Linked DNA regions of Bdellovibrio bacteriovorus str. Tiberius. The protein of the gene in region 1 binds, or shares a complex with, the protein of each later gene. Links are inferred from orthologs where the notes say so. Each region holds a gene or a part of one and is shown in the gene's direction. Other genes may lie near its edges.

The links.
Region 2: the proteins of BDT_RS09065 (region 1) and BDT_RS16960 are in contact, whole or in part, in a solved structure (PDB 1A0O), measured with the Escherichia coli proteins. The link is inferred for Bdellovibrio bacteriovorus str. Tiberius from one-to-one orthologs.

What each region holds. Positions count from the first base shown.
Region 1 is NC_019567.1:1,893,867-1,902,006, reverse strand. The notes cover bases 1-2,863. They hold BDT_RS09065 (response regulator), read left to right. Parts: upstream 1-1,150; coding sequence 1,151-1,576; downstream 1,577-2,863. Other genes in these bases: BDT_RS09055 (HD-GYP domain-containing protein), read left to right, coding at 2,095-2,863; BDT_RS09060 (chemotaxis protein CheX), read left to right, coding at 1,598-2,098; BDT_RS09070 (helix-turn-helix domain-containing protein), read right to left, coding at 552-941; BDT_RS09075 (acyl-CoA thioesterase), read right to left, coding at 1-430. Outside these bases: more of BDT_RS09055, read left to right, coding at 2,864-3,486; BDT_RS09050 (RDD family protein), read right to left, coding at 3,495-4,097; BDT_RS09045 (CCA tRNA nucleotidyltransferase), read right to left, coding at 4,098-5,291; tRNA epoxyqueuosine(34) reductase QueG, read left to right, coding at 5,364-6,398; BDT_RS09035 (hypothetical protein), read right to left, coding at 6,395-6,877; BDT_RS09030 (HD-GYP domain-containing protein), read left to right, coding at 6,946-7,872; BDT_RS09025 (chloride channel protein), read left to right, coding at 7,927-8,140. UniProt on the Escherichia coli protein: Involved in the transmission of sensory signals from the chemoreceptors to the flagellar motors.
Region 2 is NC_019567.1:3,595,267-3,603,538, reverse strand. Bases 2,904-5,898 are described here. They hold BDT_RS16960 (chemotaxis protein CheA), read left to right. Parts: upstream 2,904-3,374; coding sequence 3,375-5,423; downstream 5,424-5,898. Other genes in these bases: BDT_RS16955 (CheR family methyltransferase), read left to right, coding at 5,420-5,898; BDT_RS16965 (chemotaxis protein CheW), read right to left, coding at 2,904-3,107. Outside these bases: BDT_RS16975 (transketolase C-terminal domain-containing protein), read left to right, coding at 1-1,881; BDT_RS16970 (hypothetical protein), read right to left, coding at 1,963-2,367; more of BDT_RS16965, read right to left, coding at 2,610-2,903; more of BDT_RS16955, read left to right, coding at 5,899-6,289; BDT_RS16950 (protein-glutamate methylesterase/protein-glutamine glutaminase), read left to right, coding at 6,305-7,369; BDT_RS16945 (Ig-like domain-containing protein), read left to right, coding at 7,505-8,272. UniProt on the Escherichia coli protein: Involved in the transmission of sensory signals from the chemoreceptors to the flagellar motors. CheA is autophosphorylated; it can transfer its phosphate group to either CheB or CheY.

The sequences.
Region 1 (8,140 bases):
ATCTGGTTTTATTCTGCAGGCGAATCTCGCGACGTTTTTTCGCCTGTTCGAAACGGCGTTTGTCTTCGTCGGATTCCAGCACCAAGCCCGGAACTTCTGTTGGTTTTCCCATAGAGCCCAAAGCCACAAAAGTCAGATACGCAGAAGCCGTATGGAAGGACTCTCCGGTTTTTGGATTTTCTGCATCCACACGAACCCCGACTTCCATTGACGTTCTGGAAGTGTAGTTCACGCTGGCCTTCAGATTTACCACCCAGCCCTTGTAAACAGGTGCCACGAAATCCAAACGGTCAATACTGGCCGTGACGGTTTCCTTGTTACAATGTCGTTGTGAGCAGATCGCGGCGCAGATATCGATCCAGGACATGATCGTTCCGCCAAAGACACTTCCCAAAGAGTTGGTATGGGAAGGAAGAACCAATTGAGTCATTACCACTTGAGATGATGAGACGGGTTTTGAAGCAGCCAAGATGCAGCCCCTTTCTGAAAAAACAAAGCGCAGGTCTGTGTCTCCACATCCTGCGCCTTAGAACCAATCTAATCAATAAAGATTAGATGCCGCCCATACCAATATCGGAGTTACCGCCACGGTTCAAACCGCTACCTGGTAGAGTTGTAGTACCTGCAACAGTCGCAGATCCAGCTGGGATCGTTTGTGTTGCATTGTTATTGAATGCAGTTGCAGCAGCTGCTTGGTTGTTGTTCTCAGCGCGAACTTCAGTTTCAACGAAGCCCAGGTGAGGCAAGCACCATACGATCAACTGTGCACGAGACTTCACATTCATTTTTTTGTAGATGTTTGTGAGGTGAAATTTAACTGTTTTCTCAGTTACAAAAAGCTGGTTCGCAACTTCCTTGTTGGACAAGCCTTTAGACACAAGTTCAGCAACTTCTGCCTCTCTATTTGAAAGACCTTTTTGAATCAGGACATCTCTGAGCATCCTTGCTCCCTCCCGCTAATTGTTTTTGTTTTTAAATCCGTCTAAACCTTCAACGCCACCCAGGACTCATGTCCAAAAGTAGCCTCGACCACCTGTAATAAAGTCTGACAACAAAAACTGAAATTCGCAATAGCTTTGGACTCTAGTTTTAAAAAACTAGACCGATAAGCATGAGGATTTTACACAGTTTCCAACATTCAGGAGATATTATGTTTCCCACAAATACGAAGTTTTTGGTCGTTGATGACTTCGCAACTATGCGAAAAATCATTAAAAAAGTGCTAAATGAGCTTGGCTACACCAACGTAGAGGAAGCTGATGACGGTAAAACGGCCCTGCCGATGATCCAGGCCGCTCATGATGCAGGCCAGCCTTACGGCTTTGTCATTTCGGACTGGAATATGCCCGGAATGCAGGGTATCGACCTTTTGAAGGCCTGCAAAGCCGATCCCCGCACTAAGTCTGTGCCATTCATGCTGGTGACTGCAGAGTCCGAGCAAAAGCACATCCTGGAAGCCGCTAAAGCCGGCGTTTCTGACTACGTGGTTAAACCGTTCAACTCTGCCACTCTGAAGGGCAAGATGGAACGCGTTTGGGCCAAACACAACCCTTCTGCGCAAGCAAAAGCTTCCTAAGATCTGGATCTGGAGAAATAAATGTCTGCAGCACCAAAAGAAGCTATCAATCCCCTGTTTGACAAGCGCTTGATCAATGCTTTCGTCGAAGGCGTTATCAAGACCCTGAAAACCATCGCTCAGACCGATGCAACACCTGGCAAGCCCTTCATTGAGCCGCAATTCGTGCTTAAAGGGGAAATCGCCGGCATGGTCGGTATGGTTGCGCCTCCTTTGAAAGGCACTTTGCTGATCTCTTATGGCAAAGACAGTATCTTCCACATTCTTGAGAACATGCTGGGCGAAAAGCACACCTCCATCAATGGTGATGTGTCGGACGCCGTTGGTGAAATGACCAACATGATTTACGGTTCTGCCAAGACAACTCTGAATCAACTGGGTTACAACTTCGAGATGGCAATTCCAACCGTGATTTCCGGTGATTTCAAGATCACCCACGCTGATAAAAGTGCCACACTCGTCATCCCCTTCAACCTGACGAACGGCTCCACTTTCTATGTGGAGATTTCGGTGCAGCAATGAGTTCCACTTCAGGAAAGACGGTTGATGTTCTCATCGGGAGTCCCCGTGACTCCTTCTGGGAAGCCATCACCTCTATCCTGAAGGGTTACTATCCGTACCAGCTCAAGCACTTCAAATCCATCGACGAAGCCCTGGATCACGGCACTTCCGAAAACTTCAAACCTATTTTAGCCCTTGTCGACGGACAGGACGGCACCAATCTGACCAATGAATGGGTGCAGTCCACCAAAATGAACTATCCCGACTGCCCGGTCATCGTTCTGCATTCCTCCGCCGCCCCTTTGGATTTCTCCGTCGTGAAGAAAAACGGTGCGAATGAAATCATGCACATCAATTTCGACCGTGAATTCATTTCCGACATGGTTCTGCAACTGGCCCCGATTGAAATGGAAGGCGACCAGATCCCGATCACAGCGCTAATGCCCGTGGATCTGCGCGATATGGACGCCGGAACCAACATCAACTTTGATGTCTTTGTCCACCTGCCCGCCAATCACAGATCCGTGATGATGCGTAAATCCGGCGACATCGTCGACCAAAAGCATCTGGACAAGTTCAATGCCTTAAAACAGCAGATGTACATCAAAAAGACCCAGATGAAACCGTTCTTTGAATACGCCCGCACGGTGATGAGCATGCGCAACATGCCCCTGCCGATCTCGATGACAGAAAAATTCCACCGCTCGAAAAAAGTCATCTATGAAATCATGGCGCAGTTCCTGAATGGTGCTTCCACGGACTATTCCGAAGGCAAAGTGATCCTTGATAAATGCAAATCCATCGTTGCCGACTTTGAACTGACCAAAGATCTTCCCCCGCAGGAGATCTTTGATGAGGTCTTCCGTTTCTCAGGCAATGTGCGAACCCTTTACCATGACTGCATCTGTCTGTCGGCATACGCCGCTTATTTCGCCCAATTGCTGGGCTGGAGTACCGACAAACGCGAAACTGCCGCCATCGCAGGCCTTCTGCACAATATTGGCTTGTCCCAGATGCCCGTCACCGTGGGTTCGAAACCCGTGAATGACTACACCCCGGAAGAGATCAGCCAGTATCAGCTGTACCCCGAGCGCTCGGTGGTCATGGTGAAAGCTAAAAAAGTACCGCTGCCGCAGGAGATTTCCGATGCCATCGGCCAGCACCGTGAAAATGGCGCCGGCACAGGCTTCCCTAAGAAGCTTATTAATGCGGATATTTCTGAGTTTGGCAAACTATTGGGGTTTGCTTATCGTTTCCATGAAATGACCGCTTTGACTGAAGGTGGAAAGCAAGCCCGCACAGCGACCCAGGCGATTCAGGATCTGCGCGACGAGGCCCTGTCTGGATCCGGCAACGTCGATCTGTTGATGACCACGACCATTTTCAAGAAATGGAAACCGGCCGCTTAATCAGCGATCTAATCTTCGAACGTCACATCCATATAATCCTGAAGATCAAACACCTCACGCAGGTTGGCTTGACGCTCGGACCAGTCAATGGACTTCAGAATCATTTTGGCGGAAGCCAGTCCTTCATAGGAATAAAGACACACAAATACCAGTCCCAACACCCAGCGCATGCGTGCTTGAGTCGCGCGAGGCTTATCCTGCACCACACGGGTTTCCGCCGCCCAATCACACAGATGCGTGCGATCATAGCGGAAAAACGCCAGGGCATAAATTCCCCATGAGAAAAAGAAACTCAAACGCCCCGTCAATGGGCGCAACAGACACTGCGACCAGTGCAGCTTTTCGGTATAGTTTGTGGCCGGAACCACTTTAAGCCCCATAAACCATTTGCCTGGCGTGGCCTGCATCATCACCAGAAAGACGAATTCATACACTGCAGGAATCAAAAACAGCAAAAACAGCTGCAACAACGTCACGATGACGTCATCTTCAGTAAAGATCAGTCTTAAAAACACCCCGGCAAATGGCAGGTAAAACGGCAGACTGATAATCTGATCAATGCCATAGGCGAAAAAACGTCTCCAGGTGCTGGGAACAAATGCGGATTCCATTTAAGATGACTCTCTTTCCAGATATTTTTTCAGCCACAACAGCGCTTCATCGCGGCTTTGCAGCTGGCGTTCCAGCTGCTGTTCAAAGGCCTTGTCCAGGCACACCCCAATGGCCGGCCCACTGAGACGCCCCTTCAGGTCCTCGCCGTTTAAAAACGGCCGAGGCAGCATTTCCTGCCAGCTTTTCCATTCCGCCAGCAAAAGTTCAATGGCAGCTTTTTCAACCGCTTCGGACAGTAAGATTCTTAAAGCAAAAACAACACCCTCTTTGGCCAGCATCTGCAGCTGTTTTCCCAAAGAGTTCTTCAACACCAGTTGCGGATCCTGCCAGATTTTCCAGGCATCCTCAATCGCCCGGCGATCCCGGCTGGAAAGCTTCAGCATATCCAAAACCGGGGAAAGCTCCGTCCCCTGAGCCCCGCGCACAAACAGCGCCAGACGCTGCCAGGATTCGGTGGCCAGCGGGTTCTTCACCCATTCATTTTTGCGCAGACGAAACGGGAACAACACATTCATCAGGCCTGAGTCTTTCATGACCTGCAGACCGCGACTGGCGTGTTCTGTTTTCAGCAGCTTGGTCATTTCATCGCGAATGCGTTCACCACTGACAGACTTCACTTTAGGGGCCATTTTTTTCACGGCGGCAAAGCTGGCCGGTTCCAGTTCAAAATTCAGCTGGGCGGAAAAACGGGCTGCTCGCAGCAGGCGCAGATTGTCCTCTTCAAAACGACGCTCGGCCTGCCCTACGGTGCGCAGGATGCGCGCTTTAAGATCTTTCTGGCCCTCGACAAAATCCAGCACCTGGTGCGTGGTCAAATCATAAAAAAGAGCATTCACCGTGAAATCCCGGCGCTCGGCATCCTCTTCAGGACTTGAGAAAACCACATTTTCCGGGCGGCGCCCGTCACTGTAGGTGCCGTCATTGCGGAAGGTGGCGACCTCGATATCCGCGCCTTCCACGATCACGCGCATAACCCCGAAACTTTTGCCGACATTGACGGTTTTACTAAACAGGGATTCAACATTTTCGGGGGTCGCATCCGTCGCCAGATCCAAATCATTGGCGGTAATGCCCAACAGGGCGTCGCGCACGCAGCCGCCAGCCAAAAAGGCCTTATAGCCATGAGCCTGCAGCTTGTGGTAAATTGACTCCACAGCCGGCCAGTGAGGATGAGATTCGATAAGACTTTGCACCTGATTCACATCCTAGAGTGTAGAAAAAGACAGGCCTGAAAGAAAGAGTTTGTTCGCGTGACGCCACAGGAGATGAAATCTCTTATCGATGGAACCTTGACCGATCTGGGATTTTCCCACTTCGGTTTTGCGCCATTGAGCAAACCCTTAAGCTTTGATTTCTACCGGGAATGGATTGACCAGGGACTGCACGGAGACATGACCTATCTGGCCGAGCACGCCCAGATCAAGGAAAACCCCCAAAGCAAATGGCCCCGGGCCCAGAGCGCTTTGGTGTTTGCCATGCCTTACTTTCCCCATCCCGAGAAAAAATCTGAATTCCCGCTGAAACAAGCCCGCGTCAGCCTGTATGCGCAAGGCATGGATTATCATTTCTGGTTCAAGGATCGCATGAAGTCTTTGTGCACAGATTTACAAAAGCTTTTCCCCGAGGAAGAATTCCTGGCCTTCACCGACAGCAGCCCGGTGCTGGAGCGGGACCTTGCCAAACAAGCCGGCCTTGGCTGGGTGGGAAAGAACACCTGCCTGATCCACCCGAAAGAAGGCAGCCTGTTTTTCATTGGCGAGATCTACACATCCCTGAAAATTCACACCGAGTTTGCACCCTTGCCGGATTTCTGCGGCACCTGCACCCGCTGTCTGGATATCTGCCCGACCGGCGCGCTGATTGAGCCGCGCAAGATGGATGCACGCAAATGCATCTCGTATCTGACTATTGAATCCCGCCAGATCCCGGAAGAAAGCCTGCGCTCGCAAATTGGCGATTGGTTCTTTGGCTGTGATCTGTGCCAAACCGTGTGCCCGTGGAATCAGAAGGCCTTTAAAGGCCAGCTTTCCATCGAAACAAGTCTTAGCTTAAATGAATCGGAAGAAGCTCTGCTTATCGAGGACCTGCGCTATATTCTGTCGGCTTCCGGCAAAAAAATCAGTCGGGATTTTCTGGGAACACCGCTGGCCCGGGCGGGATCATTCGGTTTAAAACGCAATGCCATGATTGTTGCCGTCAACCGGGGTTTGAAAGAGCTGCGCCCGGAAATCCAAGCACTGAGCGAACATGAAAAGCTAGGGGAACTGGCTTTGTGGAGCCTTGAGAAACTGGGAAACTAAAGTCCCAGTTTTTTCAACAGGTCATCAATTTCAAACTGATTCATCTTCGACGGCGCCATACCGGTATCAACGCTGGCACTGTAGGATTCATTGAACTGATTTGAAACCCAGCGAAGTCTTTCGATAAAGGCCTGAGGGATCGTTTCCCGCAGGAAGCTTGAATCTTTGTGGATATTTTCAAGCAGGGTTTCCAAAGTCTCTGTGGCGTCCAGCAAAAGACCCACACAAACATGAAAGAACTGTTCATTGCCAGTGATCTGGGACGCCTTGTAACCGACAGCTTTACACAGAGCCGCATAGTCCGAAATCATGTGCAATGCATGTTCAGGTGGTGCCATCAGGGCAAGACTCTTGGCGCCACCCATAATTCGATCGACGTTATTGCCATAATCCGCAAGTTTACGAACTTGAGAAAAGTCGCCTTCAATACCTTCGAGAAGGTCCAACAACTCTTCAATCAAGGACTTTGACTCGTTCACAAAATCTTCTACAATTTCTTTATCAATCGACATCCACTCAAAGATAGCAATCGAAGGATACAGAGGCAATGGATTATGTTTCTATACGTGTAAGCACCCTGCGCGGCGATCAAAAGATCGACTTCAACGCTTACGTTAAAATCAACGACAAGATGATACTCTACCTTCGTCGCGGCGACAGCTTTGAGGGGGAACGCCTGAAGCGCCTTAAGGACAAAAAACTGCGCAAAATGTACATCCTTACCGACGAAGAGGTCAGCTACCGCAGTTACCTGCAAAAGAATATTGAAACGGCCTATGACGACACCACCGGGAAGGACATCCAAACCCGCGCCGACATCATTCAGGGTTCGCAACAAAACAACGCGGAAGAGGTTTTTGAAAATCCCGAGAACGTTGAAAGCTACAACTATTGCAAAGATGCCGCAGGCAAGTATGTGAACTTTATCATGAGCAACGCCCAGGCGATGTCGGCGGTGATGAACATCGAGAACACGGACAAGACGGTGTCCCACCACGGCGTGACTGTGGCGACCCTGTCGATTGCACTGGCGCAGAAACTGGGTCTTAATGATCCGAAGAAAACGCAGCTTCTGACTTTGGGCGCTTTGCTGCATGACTATGGTCACCACCACAGCACTTTGAACCTGTCACAGCCGCTAGCCACCATGAGCCCGGAAGATCTGGCATTGTGGAAAAAGCACCCCATTGAAGGCGCGCAAAAAGTGCAGGATAAAAAGCACTTTGACCAGACGGTCATCAATATCATCGGTCAGCACGAAGAAACCATCAACGGCACGGGCCCGAAAGGAATGCGCGAAAAGGATATGGATCCTTTGGCGGTTCTGGTTTCATCAGCCAATGCGATGGACCGCCTGATTACTTTTGAAGGCGTTGCCAAAGCCGAAGCCGCGAAAAAACTGATGATCGATCACGTTGGCAAACACCCGTTGCAACACATTCAGCATCTGAATGACATCCTGAAAGGTCTGTAGCTTTTTATTCAAAAAAGGGTTTCCATCACCCCCTAACAGGAGTAAGGGTTATGTATGACCCTTACAGACTTACGCCAGAACTGGCGCCACATTCTGCATAAGCTGGAATATCAGGACACTTTGCGTGTTGTCCCCTATCTGCTGGCAAGTCTTGTTGCTGCTGGAACCTCGCTGCTGTATTCCCAGGCTTTTTTCTTCGGTGAAGAAGTCGCCCTGCATGTGGTTGATAACTTTCACTGGGCGCTCTCGCTGACCATCACCCTGACGA
Region 2 (8,272 bases), 1.7 Mb from region 1 along the record:
GCCGTCCTTGGTGGCGCGGCTTCTCACTATGGCGGTCCTGCGGCTTTGGCGGAACTTATGTCCGCACTGCATGGTCACGTGTTTGATGTTTCCAGCCGCGAAGGCAAGCAGTGGTATGACTTGTTCCATATTGTGAACGACGCTGGCCACTGTGAAAACGGTCTGTATGCCTTGAAAGCCAATTACAAAATGGCGGGTCTGACTTTGGACAGCCTAAAAAAATTCCGCTCTATCGAAAGCGGTCTGACGGGCCACGGTGAAGTTCACTGTTTCCCTGAAGGCGTGTTCATTTCCAACGGTCCTTTGGGTTCTGCGTTCCCGCAAACTCAGGGTGTGGCGATGGGCGAGGCGATCTCTGGCACGAACCGCGTGACGGTGACCACGATCTCTGACGGTGCCTGCATGGAAGGTGAAGCGAAAGAGGCTTTCGCAGCGATTCCGGGACTGGCTAAGACTGGCAAGATGGGTCCTTATGTTTTGATCATCAGCGATAACAACACGAAACTTTCTGGTCGTATCGATGCGGAATCTTTCTCGATGATTCCGACTTTCAATTCTTTGAAAGATCTGGGTTGGAATGTGATCAACCTTGCTGAAGGCAATGATCTGCAAAAGTGTTACGACACTATTGTTAATGCTATCGAGCAGGCGAAAGCCAATCCGATTGCACCGGTTGTGATTCACGCTAAGACCGTTAAAGGTATCGGCACCAAGAAAACCGCTGAATCGGCGACGGGTGGCCATGGTTTCCCTCTGAAAAGCCCTTCTGAATTGGCAGCCTTCGTGGGTGAAATCCTGGGTGGCGCAGCTTTGCCAGACGTATTCAACACCTGGATTGCTGAGCTGAACAAATGGGAAGCGGACATCAAAGCCAGCGGCGTGAAAGATTCCGGCGAGAAAATTCAAGTCGGTATTTCTTCCGCGATGGTGCGTGCACGCAAAGCCGACTTCCCGGTTCTGAGTGTGACTTCGGATCTGCCGGGTTCCACTGGGGTTGCGGGCTTCCGCAAAGAATTCCCTCAAGATTCCTTCGACGTGGGTATCGCAGAATCGAACATGGTTTCCACGGCGGCGGGTTTGTCCAAACTGGGTTACATCCCGGTTGTGGATACCTTTGCTCAGTTTGGTGTGACCAAAGGCGCTTTGCCACTGACGATGGGTGCACTGTCTGAAGCTCCGGTGATTGCGGTGTTTTCTCACACCGGCTTCCAGGATGCGGCGGACGGGGCTTCCCACCAGGCGCTAAGTTATGTGGCGATGGTTTCTTCCATCCCGCATGTGGATGTTTATTCTTTGTCTTGCAGTGAAGAAGCAGACGCTTTGATGTACTCCGTGATTGAAAACTTTGCCAAAGCCCGCAAGGAAGGCAAAGTTCCAAATTCAGCGGTGTTCTTCCTGGGTCGTGAAAACTTCCCTAAGACTTACGTTGCCGGTACTTCCTATGACTTGCGTAAAGCGCAGGTTTTGGCGGACACGACCGCGGGGAAAACGAAGTCCGTGGCGATTGCGACAACAGGTTCTTTGGTTCCCCAAGCTTTGCAGGCGGCTAAAGATCTTGAAGTCAAAGGTGTGGGCGCGGTTGTTGTGAACTGTGCTTGTGTGAATCATGTGGACGTGGCGACATTCAAGACGGTATTGGAGAAAACTCAAGGCCACTTGATCACAGTGGAAGATCACCAATTGCTGGGTGGCTTCGGCCAGATCCTGTGTCATGCATTGTTGACGGCTGATGTGACGTTCAAGGCGAAAAGCCTGGGTGTTCACGGCGAATTCGGTCAGAGCGCTTACACCGCGGCCGACCTTTACCGCAAACACAAAGTGGATGCTTCAGCGATCGTTGAAACCACTGGCACCTTCTTCCAAAAAAGCGGCGCCTGGTAAAAAAAAGACCTTATGAAAACAAAAAAGCCCCTGGGATGTCCCAGGGGCTTTTTCTTTATGTGCAATTGAAAGTGCGCGAACTTATTTTACAGAAACTTCGCACTGGAAAGTGCCAACTTCAGTTTGTTCGCCCAGACCCCACCAGTAAACTTTCGCAGTGTGGTCTACAACGTTGATAACCAGTTCGAATTCGTAAGAAGCTTCAACCCAGAAATCATAACGAACTTCAGTGTCAGAAGCGGCGCTGGATTCTCTTGCCAATGCCGGACCGTTTTTGTCCAGAGTGGAAACAGAGTAATCACCAACATTCAAAGACCAGTTCTTCGCGTCTTCGATCAGAAGAACAGTTGGGTTTTTTTGGATGTTGAAATCTTCAGAAACATCCGGGCTCTTGGAAAGTTTAGTAGCTTGGCAGTCAAAAACTCTCTGGCCGGCGAAAGACAGGCTGGAGAAAAGCATCGCAGTCACAAAAAAGATAGATTTCATGATTTTGTCCTTTGTTTAATGGCGTCTTGCTATCTCGTTTAGAGTGAAAAGTCTTTGATTTTATTGTTTGATTTCTGAAAGTGAAGAAATTGCCCAAGCCACAGATGGAACGTGGCGGAGCGGGCGAGGATGTGGCGCGCGCGTAAGTATCTGTTTTTAGGTGATTTTGGCGGGTTCTTGAAAAAGAAAACCCGCAGGCTTTGGACCTGCGGGTTTTATATTGGAATCTTTTAAAAAAGCTCTTAAGCGGCTTTGGCTTCGTCGTTATGAGAGAACTGCGCCATCTGACCCATTTGATCCTGATTGAACGCAGACACGATATCTACAAGGATAACGACTTTGTTGTCCACTTTACCCATGCCACGAACGAAGGACATAGCGTGTTCGTTGCCCAGAACCGGAGATGGTTCGATTTGGTTTTCCTGCAGGTCCACAACCTCTTTTACAGAGTCCACGATCATACCCACCTGACCGATTTCAGTATCGATAACGATGATGCAAGTGTCGCGGGTTGTGTCCTGGGAGGACATGCCGAACTTGATGCGCAAGTTAACTACAGGAATGATCTTACCGCGAAGATTCATCACACCTTTTACATAATCAGGAGTGCGTGGCACCGGAGTGATTTCGCCAAACTGATTGATCTCGCGAACTGTTTCGATGGCCACACCATATTGTTCTGCCATCAATTGGAAAGTCAGGTACTGACCGGGTTTTGCTTTCATGGATACATCGCTCATCGTATACGCCTTTCAAAGTCGTGAATTAAATCTTAACAACAGACTCTTCGCGAAAAAACCAAGGTGACTTAAGAGGATTTCTCGGTGGGATGGAAAAAATAATATTCTCAGATAATTAGCGCCTCATTGCGGGACAATGGTCCGGCCTTTCATTAATTCTTTACACCATAGGGTGGATTGATTCTCATTCTGGACCAAGGGTCTAAATAGCTCAGATGTTCGATCACCGATATATCCATGTGATTTTCTAATCTCTATGGAGCGCACATGAGCGGTGACAATTCTTTCTTTGAAGAACTACAAATGGATTTCCTGAATGAATCCGCATTTATGCTGGAGCAGTACGAGGAATACATGATGAGGCTGGAAAACAGTGAAGATCCAGCGAAAGACCTGACAGATATTTTCCGGGTGGCCCATTCCGTAAAAGGGGGTGCTGCTGCTGTCGGTCTTGCAGACTTGTGTAAATTTGCCCACGTGATGGAAGACCTTTTGGATCTTCTGCGTTCACGCCCTGAACTGGTGAACTCAACAGTGATTTCTTTGCTATTGCAATCCGGTGACGAATTGAAGAATCGTGTTGCTGCTCTTCAGCAGCAGCAGGGTGGTCCATGGGATCCGTCTGCCTTGACGGCGGAATTGATAGCCATCACCGAACAGCTTTCCGGCAAGGCTTCCAAGCATGCTCATGCTCCGGCGCCTTCTGTGGATGAACCCAAAGTCGAAGTTCCGGATGACTTCTTTTCTCAGGCACCTGCGGCAGAAGCATCTGCCGGAGCTGAAGACGATTTGATCAATCATGATCTGCTGGCAGAACTGCTGGCGCAGATGTCACCTGAAGATCAGGCTGAATTTCATGCCAAAGAAGCGGCCGAGGCCGCACTAAAAACGGCGATTGCAGAATCTGCACCCGTGGCGGCAGAACCGGCAAATCCGGCTCCGATTTTGAAAGTGGTGGAAACACCGATGGAAGCTCCGGCATCGGCTGTGAAAGCGGCTCCGGCGGCGGCGGCAAAACCAGCGGCGGCAGCTTCTGCTGCCGGCAATGGTGGGGGTAATAACAAGAACGCCAAAAATGCGACCAGCGCCATCAAAGTCGACACGGGTCGTGTGGACTCGGTTCTGGATGCAGTGGGCGAGCTGGTTGTACTGAAAAATCAGCTGGTGCATGACGAAACAGTTCGCAGCGGTGTGAACCTGCGTTTGGAAGCCATTGTTGATCAGCTCGATAAGGCCGTTCGTGAATTGTATGAAAAAACTTTGAGCATCCGTATGACTCCGCTGAAATCCATGTTCATCAAGATTCAGCGTATCGTGCGTGACGTGTCTTTGACTCTGGACAAACCAGTGGATTTGCAATTGATCGGTGAAGAAACCGAGGTCGAAAGAACCGTGTTCGAGCTTCTGGGTGATCCTTTGGTTCACTTGGTTCGTAACTCGATGGACCACGGGGTGGAAAAGAAAGAACTTCGTCAAGAGCGCGGCAAGCCCGCAACGGCGAAAGTCACCGTGTCGGCAAAACAATCCGGCGGTAACGTTATCATCGACATTTCGGATGACGGTGGTGGTATCAACCGTGACAAGGTTCTGGGTAAAGCCATCGAAAAAGGCTTTGTGCCGGCAGGTGTGGACCCGGCGTCCATTCCGGATGAACAGGTTTTCCAGTATATCTTCTATCCGGGGTTCTCTACCGCCGACAAGATTTCGGATCTGTCCGGTCGTGGTGTGGGTCTGGATGTGGTGAAATCAAATCTGGATAAAATCAACGGTAAGATCAATATTTACTCCAAGTCAGGTCAGGGAACGACGTTCCGTCTGACGATTCCTCTGAGCACGGCGATCACTGACGGTATCATCGTGGCTTTGGATGGCGCCCGTTACATTCTGCCGATTCATTCCATTCGCGAGATCGTGCGTGTACTTCCTAAAGACTACACTAATATCTCTGGTGCCGGAAAAGTGGCCAGTATCCGTGGTCATTTGCTGCCGGTGATTGATGTTTCCAAGACTTTGGGTTCGATTAACTGGAGCCTGAATAAAAAAGACCAGCAGCTGGCTCAGCGCCGTGAGAACTCTTTGAGTGCACGTCGTGAGGAAACCATGCTGGTGATCATTGAATCCATGACAGGTCAAATGGCCTTCCCGGTCGACGATGTCCTGGGTCAGGCGCAGGTGGTTGTTAAACCAATCACCACGGGTCAGGACATTCCGGAAGTCGCGGGTGCTGCAATCCTGGGGGATGGCCGTACAGTTCTGATTTTGGAACCAGGTGCTTTGGTAAATAATATTGCTAACGGAAGAGGAATGGCCGCATGACCGCTGTAAAGAAGAATGAGGCCACGGGCGCTCTGTACGATTTTGAAGACATCAAGCTTTCGGACAAAATGTTCATGAAGTTTGCTGAGCGCATGTATGATCTGGCCGGGGTGGATTTGCCACTGACGCCAAAGAATCATGCCCTGATCCGCAACCGCATCGTAAAACTGTTGCGCCGCCATTCCTTGAAGACCTATGAAGACTACTGGTCCAAACTTGAAGCCGGCGGCAACGAGATGGTGTCTGAATTCATTTCGGCGCTGACGACGAACATGACGTCCTTCTATCGCGAGTCGAATCATTTCGACTTCCTGAAGTCCATTTTGCCGGAACTGTCCCGCAAGTTTGGTTCTGATCTGCGCATGTGGTGTGCCGCAGCCAGCACAGGACAAGAGCCTTACACAATCGCGATGACGGCGTGTGAAGCACAACCTGAAATGCCTTCTGCGAAGCCGCGCCTGCTGGCGACGGATATCGACTTGCAGGTTTTGAAGAAAGCCTCAACCGGCACTTATGAAGAACGCGAGATGCAGGGCCTGCCGCCCGTGCAGCGTTCGAAGTACTTTGAAAAAATCAAAGCTGACGGCGACGAATACTGGAGAGCCAAGGATCAGATTCATAACATGATCCGCTTTGCTCCGTTCAATCTGATGAATCCAAAGTACGAGTTCCAGCACAAGTTCCATGTGATCTTCTGCCGTAACGTGCTGATTTATTTTGATGAGCCGACAACGAAACGTGTGATCGACAATCTGGTGTCCTGTTTGGCGCCGGGCGGGTATCTGGTTCTGGGACATTCCGAATCAGGCAATGTGAAACATCCGGGTTTGAAGCCGATGTCTCGCGCAGTTTATCAAAAACTTTAATTAAAGAAGGCCCTAATGGCACAAAAGATTCGTGTCCTTATTGTTGATGATTCTGCGGTGATTCGTAAGCTGCTGGAAAAAATCTTTTCCTCTTGCGCGGACATCGAAGTGGTGGGAACAGCATCGGACCCTTACATCGCCCGTGACAAGCTGGTGGCGCTAAAGCCCGACGTGATGACTCTGGATGTAGAGATGCCTCGTATGGATGGCATCAGCTTCCTGGAAAAAGTCATGCAGCATTTCCCGACCCGCACGATTATTTTTTCAAGCTTGGCAAAGACGGGCTCTGAAACTTATCTGCGCGCTCTGGAAGCCGGAGCCATCGAGATTATGGAAAAGCCGTCCATTGACGTGTCCCAGTCCCTGGAAACACTGTCGGCGGCGATCATTGAAAAAGTAAAAGCCGTGGCAAAAGCCCGTATCAATCCGATCAAAGCGGTGGTGCCTAATCCGGGCGCTCCGGTACAGAAGATTGCCAGCACCTCTTTGGCGCGCACGACGCACCAGTTGCTGGCGGTGGCCTCGTCCACCGGTGGTACCGAGGCGCTGAAGGTGTTCCTAAGCGGGATGCCTGCGGATATTCCGGGAACTTTGGTTGTGCAGCACATGCCACCGGGTTTCACGAAATCATTTGCTGAAAACCTGAATAAGATGTTCCCTTTTGAAGTCAAAGAGGCTGAAGAAGGGGATCAGGTTGTTCCGGGTCGAGTTCTGATTGCTCCGGGCAACTATCATATGGAAATCACGCGCAGTGGTGCCTTCTATTACGTGAAGCTGCATCAGGGTCCGGCCCTGCACAGTGTTCGCCCAGCTGCGGACTATCTAATGAAATCAGTGGCGAAGTACGTGGGTAAGAATGCCATGGGTGTTGTTCTGACCGGTATGGGCAAAGACGGCGCTGAAGGTCTTCTGGAAATGAAGAACGCTGGTGCTTACACGGTGGCTCAGAACGAAGAAACCTGCGTGGTGTACGGTATGCCGGCAGCCGCAGTAGCCTTGGGTGCTGCTGACAAGGTTCTGCCACTGGATCGCATCGCCGGAGACTTGCTGAAACAGCTGCAGACTCGTAACGCCGCCTAGTGTTCCGTAATAAGGGTCAGTGAACTGGAAACTCTCGGAATTGTATGAGTTTTCATACAATTTTGAGAATATCCACCGATATGTCTCATGATGGATTCTTTGGTATGTTGTGGAAGAGGTCTTTTATGGGTCGTTTTGCTGACGTTCACCAGCGGGTGCTCGATCTCTACAGAACTATTCAAGTCCGTCACCGACCTTATGTCCCGTCAGCCCTTGCAGGCTGTTCTAAGCTCGAGTGTTTCATCTTATAACAATTTAAGTCAGTGGACAGTCCAGGTGACTTTTTCCGAAGATGTTCAGGGGCTTGAGGTATCTGATTTTTCAGTAAACAACGCCACGATTGTCTCGTTAACACCGGTCGACGCGTCGACTTATGATCTGGTTCTGGAGCCACTTTTGGATGGTCCGGTCACTGTGCTGCTGCCAGTAAATGCCGCCACCAGCCTTGCGTTGAATGAAGCCACACCAGAATCAAATACCCTGAGTTTCACCAGTGACCGAACGAAACCCTCTGCCACCCTGACTTATTCGGGAGATGATCCGACCAATGAATCCCCGCTGATCTTTGATCTGATGTTGGGCGAGTCAGTGGCTTCGGTTCTGGATGCTTCGGCTTTTGCCGTGACAAATGGGATCATCGATAAAATCGAGGGCTCAGGTCCTGGTTACTTCATTTATGTTATTCCGTCGGCGTCACAAACTGAAGTGAGGCTGTCTCTTCCTGGCGATCGTATCTATGACCTTGCAGGGAATGGAAATTTGGCTTCGGCCGAGATGGTGGTGGAATACAATTCAGATCGACCTTTACCCACGCTAAGCAGCGCGGATCCCATGAAGGTGAATGTGGCTGCGATTTCGGTTGCGGTCAGCTTTTCTGCACCAGTGACAGGATTTGATGCTTCT